Regions from separate parts of the Pseudomonas sp. HY13-MNA-CIBAN-0226 genome, predicted to be linked through region 1. Evidence: predicted binding sites of a transcription regulator. Region 1 holds the regulator's gene; each other region holds the start of a gene.
The links. Region 1 encodes FliA, which starts transcription of late flagellar genes. Its sites were predicted from a motif close to CTAAAGTTTNNNNNNNNNNNGCCGNTAA; they were not measured.

Region 1 (4,411 bases):
CTGGCAATGATCGGCGACATTGACGAGCCTCGCCAGGCCTGGCGCATGCTGCTGGCGCACCTGGCGCGGATGATCGCCACACCGGAAATCGAACCCCTGGAAGAGGGTGGCGTGATTGCCATGGTCGGCCCTGCCGGCATGGGCAAGACCACCACCCTGGCCAAACTCGCTGCCCGCTACGTGCTCAAGTACGGCGCGCAGAACATTGCGCTGGTGAGCATGGACAGCTACCGGATCGGCGCCCAGGAACAGCTCAAGACCCTGGGCCGCATCCTCAATGTGCCGGTGACTCATGTCGACCCGGGGCAGTCGCTGGTGCAGGCGCTGGAGCCTTTGTTGCGCAAGCGTGTGGTGTTGATCGATACCGCCGGCCTGCAGGCCAGCGATCCGGCACTGCGCATGCAGCTCGAAAGCCTGGCCGGACGTGGCATCAAGTCAAAAAATTACCTGGTCCTCGCAACCACCAGCCAGAAACAGGTTCTAACCGCCGCTTATCACAGTTACAAGCGCTGCGGGCTCGCCGGCTGCATCCTGACTAAACTGGATGAAACGGCCAGTCTGGGCGATGTGTTGAGCCTGGCCATCAGTCATGAACTGCCGGTGGCCTACCTGACCGATGGGCCACGGATCCCGGATGACTTGCATCTGCCGCGGCGTCATCAATTGGTCAGTCGCGCAGTCAGCGTGCAAATGCAGGAAGAACCCAGCGAAGAAGCCATGGCTGACATGTTCGCTGATATTTACCACAGTCCCACCAAGCAGGTTGGCTGAGGTATTAATGAATCGTTTTTGTACCTACATCGATGGTCTGCCATGCATTGTTCAGATGATGAACGCGCAGCCAGTAATGTGGCCTCCGTCTATGCAAGACAAGGTAAAGAAATAACATGGGCAGCATGCATCCCGTACAGGTGATCGCGGTGACCGGCGGCAAAGGTGGCGTCGGCAAAACTAACGTGTCAGTGAACTTGTCGCTGGCTTTGGCTGAGCTCGGACGGCGCGTCATGCTTCTGGACGCCGACCTTGGGCTGGCGAACGTCGACGTCCTTTTGGGGCTGACACCCAAACGTACCCTGGCCGACGTGATCGAAGGCCGCTGTGAGCTGCGCGACGTTCTGTTGCAAGGCCCGGGCGGCATTCGTATCGTGCCGGCCGCGTCCGGCACCCAGAGCATGGTGCACCTGACACCGGCTCAACACGCCGGCCTGATCCAGGCCTTCAGCGACATCGGCGATAACCTCGATGTGCTGGTGATCGACACGGCTGCGGGCATTGGTGATTCGGTGGTCAGCTTTGTGCGCGCCGCCCAGGAAGTCCTGCTGGTGGTGTGCGACGAGCCGACCTCGATCACTGACGCCTATGCGTTGATCAAGTTGCTCAACCGCGACTACGGCATGAACCGCTTCCGCGTCCTGGCCAATATGGCCCAGAGCCCGCAGGAAGGGCGCAACCTGTTCGCCAAGTTGACCAAGGTCACGGACCGCTTCCTCGACGTCGCCCTGCAATATGTCGGCGCGGTGCCATACGACGAAAGCGTGCGCAAGGCCGTGCAAAAACAGCGTGCGGTTTACGAAGCGTTTCCGCGTTCCAAATGTTCGCTGGCGTTCAAGGCGATCGCGCAGAAGGTCGATACCTGGCCGCTGCCGGCGAACCCGCGCGGGCACCTGGAATTTTTCGTTGAGCGCCTCGTACAACAAACGGCAGGGCCGGTGCTATGACCGCCAGTGGCTATAACCTCTACAAGATATCGGCCCGCGATGCGCAGTGCGAGCTGATCGAGCGTTACGCGCCACTGGTAAAACGGATTGCCTACCACCTGTTGGCGCGTTTGCCGGCCAGTGTCCAGGTCGAAGACCTGATCCAGGCCGGGATGATCGGCCTGCTTGAAGTATCCACCAAATACGACGCCAGCAAAGGCGCGAGTTTCGAGACGTACGCGGGCATTCGAATCCGCGGCGCGATGCTCGATGAAGTGCGCAAGGGGGACTGGGCGCCACGTTCGGTCCACCGCAATACCCGAATGGTCAGCGACGCAATTCGCTCGATTGAAGCTAAAACAGGTCGCGACGCTAAAGATCACGAAGTTGCGGCCGAACTCCAATTGAGTCTTGACGATTATTACGGGATTTTGAACGACACCCTGGGCAGCCGCCTCTTCAGTTTCGACGACCTGTTGCAGGACGGCGAACACGAAGGGCTGCACGAGGATGGAGCAAGTGCTCATACGGAGCCGTCGCGTGACCTGGAAGATGAACGCTTCCAGGCCGCGCTGGCGGACGCGATTGCCAATTTGCCGGAGCGTGAGCGACTGGTGTTGGCGCTGTACTACGACGAAGAGCTGAACCTCAAGGAAATCGGTGAGGTCCTGGGTGTCAGCGAATCTCGGGTCAGCCAGTTACACAGCCAGTGCGCGGCCCGTTTGCGGGGGCGTTTGGGGGAGTGGCGAGCGCGCTGAAGGCAGTGTGGGGACACTGCGAACGGGCTGGCGGGTGTTAAACGCGCCGGTCGCGATCTGTTGTGCTCCAGACAGTCATCGAGTGTTTTGCCGGATTGAATGAAATGGCGTGTCCAGGTGCTGGGCGCGTTTAAGACTGCTTGGAGGTCGAATTGGACAAGAACATGAAAATCCTCATCGTTGATGACTTCTCAACGATGCGGCGGATCATAAAAAACCTGTTGCGTGACCTTGGGTTCACCAACACGGTCGAGGCGGATGACGGCACTACGGCCATTCCGGTCCTCAACAGCGGTAGCATCGACTTTCTGGTAACGGACTGGAACATGCCCGGCATGACCGGCATCGATCTGCTGCGCCACGTGCGTGCCGACGAAAAGCTCAAGCACCTGCCAGTGCTGATGGTGACCGCCGAAGCCAAGCGCGAGCAAATCATTGAAGCAGCCCAGGCCGGTGTTAACGGCTATGTGGTCAAGCCCTTCACGGCCCAGGCGTTGAAAGAAAAAATCGAAAAGATTTTCGAACGCATAGGCTGAGTCACTGCGCCACGGGGGAGCTATGGAGCAAAAAGAAATTTCACAGGGCGATTTCGAATCGACCCTGAAAAAACACGCCGTCGAATTGGTCGAGAGCCTTGAAAAAGGCAAGTTCGGCGACGCCGTGCAACTGATCCATGAGCTCAACCAGACCCGTGACCGCGGCCTGTACCAGGAGGTGGGCAAGCTCACCCGCGAGTTGCATAGCGCGATCGTCAATTTCCAGATTGATCCGAATATGCCGCAAGCCGAGGAGGTCTCTCAGATCACCGACGCCACCGAGCGCCTGGGGTACGTGGTCAAGCTCACCGAAGCCGCCGCCAACCGCACCATGGACCTGGTGGAAAACGCCACGCCGCTGGTTAACAGCCTGAGCCAGGAAGCCGAGGCCTTGAGCACGGACTGGGGACGGTTCATGCGCCGCGAAGTCGGGGCCGAAGAGTTCCGCGAGCTGGCCCGGCGGGTCGACGGTTTCCTGACACGCAGCAGCGAAGACAATCGCGTGGTGGCGGGCAACCTCAACGACATTCTGCTCGCTCAGGATTACCAGGACCTCACCGGCCAGGTGATCAAGCGCGTGACTCAATTGGTCACCGAAGTTGAAAGCAATCTGCTCAAGCTCGTGCTGATGGCCAGTCAGGTGGACCGCTTTGCGGGCATCGAACATGACCGTCAAGCGATGCACGCGGAAAAAGATCCACAAAAACATCTCTCTCAGGGTGAAGGTCCGCAGATTCATGCCGATAAAAGAGAAGACGTTATGTCCGGTCAGGACGATGTGGACGATTTGCTATCCAGCCTTGGATTTTAGACCTGTAGGAGCACCCCATTAATGAGCTTCGGCGCCGATGAAGAGATCCTTCAGGATTTCCTGGTTGAGGCCGGCGAGATTCTAGAGCAACTGTCCGAACAACTGGTCGAGCTGGAAAGCCGACCGGATGATGCGGATTTGCTCAATGCAATTTTTCGCGGTTTTCACACTGTAAAAGGGGGCGCCGGCTTCCTCCAGCTCAACGAGCTGGTGGAGTGCTGTCACATCGCCGAGAACGTGTTCGACATCCTGCGCAAGGGTGAGCGTCGCGTCGACTCGGAACTGATGGACGTAGTTCTCGAAGCACTGGACGCGGTGAACGGCATGTTCACCGAAGTCCGCGAGCGCAGCCCGATCACGGCGGCCACGCCTGAGTTGCTGGCAGCCCTGGCCCGTCTGGCCGAGCCGCAATCGGCCGACGAAGCCGCACCGGTTGCCGAAGTGGCGCCGGTGGCAGAAAGCACATCGGGTGACATTACCGACAACGAATTCGAGCAACTGCTGGACTCGTTGAACGCCGTCAAGGCCCAGGCCGAGGCGGCGCCTGCCGCACCAGCACCCGTCAGCACCACGGCTGCAGCCAGCGACGAAATCACCGACGACGAGTTC
Region 2 (4,411 bases), on a different contig from region 1:
CTGGGCACCGGCGAATTCGACTATACCGCTCAGGTTGACATCGCCAAGACCTTCGGCTCGGTGACCGGCTTCGCGACCCTGGGATGGAAAAAGTTTGGCGACCTACCCGATAGCAATTTCGACGACCCGATATTTGCCAGCCTCGGCTTCGCCATGCCCGTGGCTGTGCGCACTACGGCGGGCGCCTCCTACGACTGGAGGCAGAAAGTCGTCTCCACCGGTTCGCAAATTCAGGAACTCACCCTGTTCGTCACGCATAAGCTCAGCCACGAATGGAAGATTCAACTGTACGCGGTCAAAGGCTTTTCTGACGCAAGCCCGGATGCAGAGGGCGGGCTGGTGCTTTATCACATGTTCTAATGGCGATGCGTTGCCCCTGACTTACCAAGCGCCTCAGACTGACTGCTTTTAGCCGATCACGAGTTGTTTCCTGGATGTGCATTCCAATGACCGCGTCTGGCCGATTGCTGCCCGTCGGGACGGGCAGCAATCGACGGGTTATCGGTTGAATCGCTCGACCAATGAATACTGAATTTTAGCGGTCTGGGTCAGTTCCTTGCTCAGCTCTGCCGAATGCCTGGCCTGTTCAGACGTCTGGTCTGCCAGATTGGCAATGGTCGTGATGTTGCGACTGATTTCCTCGGCTACGGCGGTCTGCTCTTCGGTCGCTGCGGCAATCTGGGTAGTCATGTCCGTGATGTTTGCCACCGCTTCACTGATCCCGACTAATGCTTTATCTGCTTCAAGCACCCACGCCACGCCTTCTTCGGCCTGGCGATGACCGCTTTCCATGGTTTTCACCGCATTGTTGGACGAGACCTGCAGCTTGGAAATCAGCCCATGGATTTGCGTCGTGGACTCCGTCGTGCGCTGCGCCAACTGGCGCACTTCATCGGCGACTACCGCAAAGCCTCGACCCATGTCGCCCGCTCGCGCAGCTTCGATGGCGGCGTTCAGCGCCAGCAGGTTGGTCTGGTCGGCAATGCCCTTGATCACATCGACTACCGTGCCGATTTCGTTGCTGTCCCTGGCCAGTTGCGCGACGGTCACCCCGGTTTCACCCACCACCACCGAAAGGCGCTGAATGGCTTCCCGGGTGTCCCGGGCCACTTCGCGTCCACGCCCGGTCAACACATTGGCTTCCTGGGTAGCGTCGGCGGTGCGTTGGACGTGGCTGGCGACTTCCTGTGTGGTGGCGGCCATTTGATTGACTGCGGCCGACACCTGCTCGGTCTCGACCCGTTGTCGGTCAAGCCCACGGGAACTTTCGGTGGCGAGGCCATCGGATCTGCCGGCCAGCCCGGTCAGTTGTTCAGCCGTATCCTGCAACCGGGTGAGGCACGTCTTGAGCCGGGAGGCCTGGCTGACAAACGCCGTTTCAAGGCTTGCCTGGGGGCCACGTTCGTCGCTGTACATTTTTGCCAGCAACGCGTCGCAGGTTGAGGCTTCAGCCATTTTCAGCAGACGCAGCGCACCGCGGTTCTGTCGACTCGAGACCCAGAGCCCGAGCGGCACCGATACCCCGACAGCCAGAATGATCGCCTCCGACATACCGAGGAACACGCCGCCCAATGCACCCACCAGGCCCATGGTCAAAACCGGCAGCCAGGCGAGCAGGGCGGGTTGCCATTGATCACTGACCGGGACGGCCGACTTGCCCTGGCTGAGGCGTTTATAGAGGGCTTCGGCACGATGGATCTGCTCGGCCGTCGGCTTGACCCTTACCGACTCATAGCCCACAACCTCTTGCCCCTCGAAAATCGGCGTGACGTAGGCGTTGACCCAGTAGTGGTCGCCATTTTTCGAGCGATTCTTGACGATGCCCATCCACGGTTTGCCAAGCTTGAGCGCACCCCACATATGAGCAAAGACGGCGGAAGGCACGTCGGGGTGGCGAACGATGTTTTGAGGCGCGCCGATCAGGTCGGATTTGTTAAAACCGCTGACCTCGACGAAGGCGTCATTGCAGTACGTGATGACGCCCCGTGCATCCGTTGCCGAGATGAGTTTTTGTTGAGGCCCAAGGGCAACCTCGCGCTGCGTAACCGGTTGGTTGTTTCTCATCTGTATTGCTCCTATGCCCTAAGCCATGGACATCGGCTGCAATATGAGAAAGGTTAATGAGTAACTTTAAAAGGGCAGGTCATGCGTCCGAAAAGAACGGGTGGACGCTTAAACGCTACGTCTGACCTAAAACCGGCGTACGGCCAAGCGTTTCCTTTTGGCCGATAGGGCAGGGTTGCATCGGACCCGAAGCAGTCGCTCATTTTAGAAGCCTCGGTGGGCAGGCCGATAAAAGTAGGGCCGATGGTTGCTTGTCGCGAAGTGCAGAGTGGCTAAGAATCATCTGCAATGACTTGGATACATTTAGCGCCTGCTGAATAATTTGTTACAAAACTATTCGTGCCTTTTTTATATGCACTTGCAGCGCTGTTCTATACCCACTTCAAGCGCATGGACGTGTTGGCTCTTCATGGCAACAGTCGTATTGGTTGGAACCCATTAGCTGCTCGCCCATCGCGCATTCACTCACCAAACACGTTAGAACAACGCCCCTAACTCCACCGGGAGGTTTCATGAGTGCATGGCAGCAGCTACGAGTGCGAGTCAAACGAAAAGGCCTGCGTCGCACCGTCAATACTCTGTGGAAGCGCTATGTGTTTTTCCACTGGGAGCTACTGTGGATGGAGCGTGACCTGGTCACGTCGGTTCCGGCTCAAAAGCTCAGGCCATACTCAGGATTACGCTTGGTCGACATCGATACACAGAACGCGGATGCGTTCGCCAGGCACTTTGGCGACCGAGTGGAAGTCATGCGCGAACTGGCCGCCGAAGGGCATACCGGACATATGTACCTGGACGACAAGGGTGATGCGGTAGCTTTCATTTGGGGCAGCAAACGCAACTACCATGATCGCCACTATTACGGTTGCTGGTTCCCGGTCAAGGACGGCGAGTTCTTCGCGTTCGGGGGCGAGATGACGCGACGTTACTTTGGTACGGCACTTTCAGTCGATGGCCAAATCTGCCTGTGGCAGGCGATGCAAGCCCAAGGCTGTAACAAAGTGGTGGACGTCTGTGAGGCGCACAACATTCCAGCCCTTAAAGCGCACATTCGCATGGGGTATCGCGAGCAGGGGCGGATCATGCATGTCTACGGTTTGTTCGGGCGCTGGCGTTTATTCCGCGAATCCCACTACAGCGGCTCGCGACTCGATAGCCTGTGCAAACCTCGGCGTTCCACGGTGGCCGCGCCAGCGTGAGGTGCAAACGCTCCCCTCACGCAAAACGCTCATGTCCTTCCCTGACCTTAGCCGGCGAACAGCTATTTAGAAGCTGTACCGGGCAGTCAGTTTCACATTACGTGGGTCGCCGTAGATGTCATACGGGCTATAGGCACCATTGGCCACGCTGCTGTAGTAGGTACGGTCGAACAGGTTGCCTCCTCAAATCAAAGCCACTTCTGCTTCCCGGGAAATCGAGCCGTGAAGTTCGTCCCTGACTCAGGCGTCGAAGTCACTTTCAAACTTCCGCCGTGCGCGGTCGCGATCTGCGATGCGATGTATAAGCCCAATCCGAGGCCCTCGCCACGTTGACCTGATTCCGATCGCGTGAAGGGTTCGAACAATAGCGGCACCAGGTTGGCAGGGATGGGTTCGCCCTGATTGGTCACGGATATGACGACGTCATCGTCGTCGGCATAGGCTTGTACGCTGATGGGGGCAGTCGTAGAGCCATGGGTGACTGCGTTGCCCAACAGGTTGGAAAGCAATTGACTGATGCGCAGCGGATCGCAATACACCCCAGCAGGTATGGCTATCTAACTGCTCAAGCGTGCGGCGGGGTTGGATGATTGAATTTCATCAACGGTCAGGCGCAGCGTGCGTTCCAGGTCATCTACCACCTGTCGTTTGCTCGGTATCCCGCCGCCCATTCGGCCCCGGGCAAAATCCAGCACGTTTTCGATCAGGGTTCCCATGCGTACGGAGCTTTGGCGGATGGCTGCAACCAGACCCAGCGAACGTTTGTCGGCCGATTGGGTTTGCAGCAGTTCAGCACTCATGCGAATGGCGCTCAGCGGCGTACGCAAATCGTGTCCGAGCACGGCAATGAACTGCTCTCGCAGCCGGGCACTTTCATTGGCATCCACCAGTGAGGCTTGCGCAGCTAGCAGGTCGCGCTGGGTATCGAGGTTCATGGCGATCAATTGAGCGAAGAGCGTAAGCGTTTTCTCGATAGCAGGATCGTCGAGCTTCGCAGTAACGGAGTCGATGGCACACAAGGTGCCAAAAAAGTCGCCATTGGCTTTGATGATGGGGATGGAAATGTAGCTTTCCAGGCCGTAGATCCTGGGCGTGTGATGCAGCGAAAAAACCGAGTGTTGGCTCGCGTGGCCGAAAATGACCGGCTT
Region 3 (4,411 bases), on a different contig from region 1:
GGGTCAGTTGATTCTGGTCATGCACCCGGCGCTGGGCCTGGAGTTGTTGATGCTGGTCGCCCTGTGCTTCGCCCTGTGCCTGGTGCCGGTGGCCCTGACCCGGCGGATTCACCCCGCCCCCCTGCATCCGGCGCCCATGGAGCCGCGATTCTTTATCAAGCGGGTGCCGCAGTCACTCAGCACGGTGCTGGGCGCGGGCCTGATCGTCGGTTCGTTCTACGGCCTGGCGCCGCTGTATGCCTCGCAGCAAGGGCTGTCCACCGAGCAGGTCGGTCTGTTCATGGGTAGCTGCATTTTTGCCGGCCTGCTGGTGCAGTGGCCGCTGGGCTGGCTGTCCGATCGCTATGACCGGGCGCTGTTGATCCGCTGCTTTGCGTTCAGCCTGGCGGTGGCCGCGTTGCCGTTGGCGATCCTCAAGCAAGTGCCGCTGGAGGTGCTGTTCATCGCCGGGTTCTTCTGCTCGCTGGTGCAGTTCTGCCTGTATCCATTGGCCGTGGCCTTCTCCAATGACCACGTCGAAGGTGATCGCCGGGTCTCCCTGACCGCGATGCTGCTGGTGACCTATGGCGTGGGTGCGAGTATCGGGCCTTTGGTGGCAGGGGTCTTGATGAAGCTGTTCGGCAGCCAGATGCTGTATGCGTTCTTCAGCTTCTTCGCGCTGGTGCTGGTGTGGCGAATCCGCCCGAAAGCGGTGACCAACCTGCACCAGGTCGACGACGCGCCGCTGCATCACGTGGCGATGCCGGACAGCATGTCGAGTTCGCCATTGGTAGCGGCGCTCGATCCGCGGGTGGATGAGCAGGTGGTGCAGGATCAGATGCAGAATCCGGTTGCGCCTGAGCCTGAGCCTGAGGTGGGACCAGAGCTGGAACCAGAGCCGAAATCTGAAACGGATGAACCCTCGGGCGACGACCCGGATGAGGGGCGTGAACAGAGCTTTACCGAAGCGCGTCCTTAAGTTCGGCGCATAAAAAAACGGGCAGTCACCGCAAGGGACTGCCCGTTTTTATTGGCGCCTGTATCAGAGGTCGTCTTTATCGAATCGGCGGGCTTCGCGCTGCAGCTGATAGACAAAGCGCTCGACCTGGCGCTGCACCAGGCCGCTCATGTTGTGAAAGCGCACGCCGGCGAAGGTGGTGGAAATTTTCTCTTCGAAATGCAGGTAACGCAGTTCAACCGGGGCAGTCATTTTGCCGAACGGCAGGGCAGCCATGAAACGGTCGTAGACCTGGCCCAGTTGCAGGTTGCCGCCGATGTCGCCGTCGAAACGCAATTTGCAGCCGGTGGCGGAGATGTCGAGCAACTTGCCCTTGATCGGCGCCTTGAGTTTTTCACCGTCCAGGTCCACGTCCACCAGTTGCGCCAGCTTCAATGCCGCGCGGAAGGCGTTGCGGCGCTGGTGGTATACCACTTCGTCCGGCAGGGGGCCGTGATAGCAGCGGCTGCCACTGGTTTCGTCGATGGTCAGCGCGCCGTTGCTTTCCCAGGCGATTCGCACGCCGTCGTGAAAGCCTTCGACCTTGAACGGCTCGCCTGCCAGCAGGAAACGTTCGCCGTCACGGGGGATCATTTCGTCCAGGGCCATGGTGCCGTTGTCACGGTCAATCCCCACCAGATAACTCTGGAAGCGTTGGGCGCGCTCGTGAAACGTGATGATCAGCGGGTCGTGGCTGTCTTGCAGCTGACGAAGGGTGCCGGAGATCTCAAGGGGCGTGGTGAGCACCTTGGGTGGCTGCGGAGCATCATCCGCGCTTGAGGCATTGAACACGGTTCATCAATCTCCAGACAAAATTTGACAGCTGCTTGCCGGCATTTTGCCAGCATGTTTCTCGTCTTGATAGTGCGGGCTCGATGTCAGGTTCAGGCCTGACTGAGGGGACCCCGTTTCGCCAGGGTGGAGGTTGAACCGCGCGCGTCGTAAAGCGCGGGTGTGTCGCCGCCATGAAGGATTTTCAGCTGGGTGGCCGTGGCGGCCTGTTGCATCATGATGGACCGGCCATTGTGCACGTTGGCGTCCTGGCACTGGGCCAGGAGATCGGTCAGCACATCACTTTGCGACAACAGGCGGTCGCCAACGCTTGACTGGCTGGCCAGTTGCTCCAGCCCCTGTCGATTGAGCGGCAGGTTGAGGCTGGCAAGGATTTCGCTGCGCTTGCGGCCATGCTGTTCCAGCAAAATGATCAGTGCCTGCTTGCGCGCCAGAATATCCTCGAGCAGACGCATGTCGCGACCATGCAAGGCGAGGGACTCGGTTTGCAGTAGCTCGAACAATTGTTGCGCTGGTGCAAAGTCGTCGATGATCAGTTGTAGTAATTGGGTATCGTGCATGGCTAGCCTTGGGTTTTAAGCGTCCAAAAGCCTGGCGCAGACCGGAGCCTAGCGCTGGTGTTCGAAGTTGATCAGTTTGCTGGCTACGCTTTTGCTGTCGACTTTATAGCTGCCATCGGCAATCGCTGCTTTCAACTCGGCCACGCGGGCTTTGTCGACTTCAGGCTGATCGCGCAGCTTGTCAGTGACCTTCTGCAACTGCTGGGCCTCATTACTGAAATGTACCGATTCTCCGCTTTTCACGGTAGTGGCTTCCGGTGCCGGGGTATTCAGCGGCGCAGCCTTGGCATTTTCAGCCGCTTCCTTGCTGGCACTGGTACGTGTACTGCCCTTTAGTGGCAGAGCGCTGTTCGATGAGTTGAAATCGATGACCATGATAAAAAACCTCTGGGTATTTGGACGCTTGCCATGTTTTCGGCCATACCCGAGAAAACTTTAGGCCCATTTATCAATGAGCTTGCGCGCGTCAGCGCTGGCCCCTGCACGCCCTAGTTTAGGGAACAGTCGCAGGGTGCGCCATCTCTTCAAGCGGCTGCTTGCCAGGCCCGGCCTCTACATGGCGACTTCCACCTGGCCGGGCGCGATCACTTGCGCCTTGATGACTCGCTGGGAATTGAGGTTTTTCACGCGGATCTGATCGCGCAACCCGCCATTGGACAGCGCCTCGCCGGGCATGCGTACGCTGAGCGTGCCGCTGCGGGCGGTGATCACCACCTGGTCACCCTTGCTGATGACTTCCGCCTGTTCGATGTTCACCAGGGTGACCAGCTGATCGGCGACCATTGGTCGGGTCAACTTCTGTCCGATCGCCTGGTCCAGGGACGTCAGGTAGCCCTGGCTGATCAGGCTGATGTCGCGCTCGCGCAACATGACGTCTTCAGGTTCGATCACCCCGAGGCGTCGCAGCGGCCGAGTGGCGGTGACGACTTCGCGAAACAGGCGGACCTGCGCCGGCACGAAAACCGTCCACGGAGAGGCGCCTTCGCAACGAACTTTGACCGTGACACGCCCCAAGGGCCTGGCCGGGCTTTCAAGGCTGGCTGTCAATTCCCTGTCGCACATCGGCATGCGAAGGCGCGGGTCGAGTTGGTTGACTTCGATTTCATATCGACCCTCGGTCTGACTGGTCGCCAAATAGTCTTCTACGGTGAATTCAAGAAAACCCTGGGTCACGCCGATAAGCATGTCAGGCAAGGTAACCGAGTCGGCAAGGGCAGGGCTGCCAGCGTTAAACAGGCAGGCAGCCGCCGTCGCGCACAGCAATGTGTGCAAATGTGCGGTCAGGCGTCGGAAAAATGTCGGTTCTGTGCTCATAAGAGTTAAAAAGCAAGCGCCGTGCCGTTTAGCAATGAATGTGCGTCGCAACACACTTAAGCGTTGGTGTTAGGGGGTCTGGGCATGGCTGGTGTAATGGATTCGGTAAACCAGCGCACGCAACTGGTAGGGCAGAATCGCCTGGAGCTGTTGTTGTTCCGTCTCGACGGCCAGCAGCTCTATGGGATCAACGTATTCAAGGTTCGTGAGGTGCTGCAATGCCCCAAGCTGACCGTGATGCCCAAATCCAATCCTGTCGTGTGCGGTGTAGCGAGTATTCGGGGGGCAACCATTCCGATTCTCGATTTGGCGATGGCGACCGGTGCCGGTCGGTTGCTGGATCAAAGCAATCCCTTCGTGATCATCACGGAGTACAACACCAAGACCCAGGGGTTCCTGGTGCGCTCGGTGGAGCGAATCGTCAACATGAACTGGGAGGAGATCCATCCGCCACCCAAGGGCACCGGCCGCGATCATTACCTGACGGCTGTGACCCGGGTCGACAATCAGTTGGTCGAAATCATCGACGTGGAGAAAGTGCTGGCGGAAGTGGCACCCACGCCGGAAGCGATTTCCGTTGGTGTGGTGGACGTCGAGACCCAGCACAAGGCCCTGTCTTTGCGGGTGCTGACGGTTGATGACTCGTCCGTGGCACGCAAGCAGGTATCGCGTTGTCTACAGACGGTCGGTGTGGAAGTCGTGGCGTTGAACGACGGTCGGCAGGCCCTGGATTACCTGCGCAAGCTGGTGGACGAAGGGAAGAAGCCGG

Region 2: a site for FliA is predicted at 1,722-1,749, ahead of AAEZ05_RS02640 (methyl-accepting chemotaxis protein). Genes of this name have one in related genera too.
Region 3: a site for FliA is predicted at 2,740-2,767, ahead of flgM (flagellar biosynthesis anti-sigma factor FlgM). Genes of this name have one in related genera too.

Annotation. Positions count from the first base shown of each region.
Region 1 covers NZ_JBEOPS010000008.1:19,919-24,329, reverse strand. Annotated here, with positions in the region: gene flhF (flagellar biosynthesis GTPase FlhF) at 1-771, shown strand, start outside; gene fleN (flagellar synthesis regulator FleN) at 888-1,718, shown strand; gene fliA (RNA polymerase sigma factor FliA) at 1,715-2,455, shown strand; gene AAEZ05_RS10510 (chemotaxis response regulator CheY) at 2,620-2,991, shown strand; gene AAEZ05_RS10505 (protein phosphatase CheZ) at 3,014-3,802, shown strand; gene AAEZ05_RS10500 (chemotaxis protein CheA) at 3,824-4,411, shown strand, end outside.
Region 2 covers NZ_JBEOPS010000002.1:103,585-107,995, forward strand. Annotated here, with positions in the region: gene AAEZ05_RS02635 (hypothetical protein) at 1-360, shown strand, start outside; gene AAEZ05_RS02640 (methyl-accepting chemotaxis protein) at 499-1,590, opposite strand; partial or broken gene AAEZ05_RS30630 (PAS domain-containing protein) at 1,795-2,064, opposite strand; gene AAEZ05_RS02645 (GNAT family N-acetyltransferase) at 2,577-3,263, shown strand; partial or broken gene AAEZ05_RS02650 (GAF domain-containing sensor histidine kinase) at 3,452-4,411, opposite strand, start outside.
Region 3 covers NZ_JBEOPS010000005.1:4,492-8,902, forward strand. Annotated here, with positions in the region: gene AAEZ05_RS06680 (MFS transporter) at 1-958, shown strand, start outside; gene AAEZ05_RS06685 (flagellar brake protein) at 1,022-1,768, opposite strand; gene AAEZ05_RS06690 (flagella synthesis protein FlgN) at 1,861-2,328, opposite strand; gene flgM (flagellar biosynthesis anti-sigma factor FlgM) at 2,377-2,703, opposite strand; gene flgA (flagellar basal body P-ring formation chaperone FlgA) at 2,881-3,642, opposite strand; gene AAEZ05_RS06705 (chemotaxis protein CheV) at 3,727-4,411, shown strand, end outside.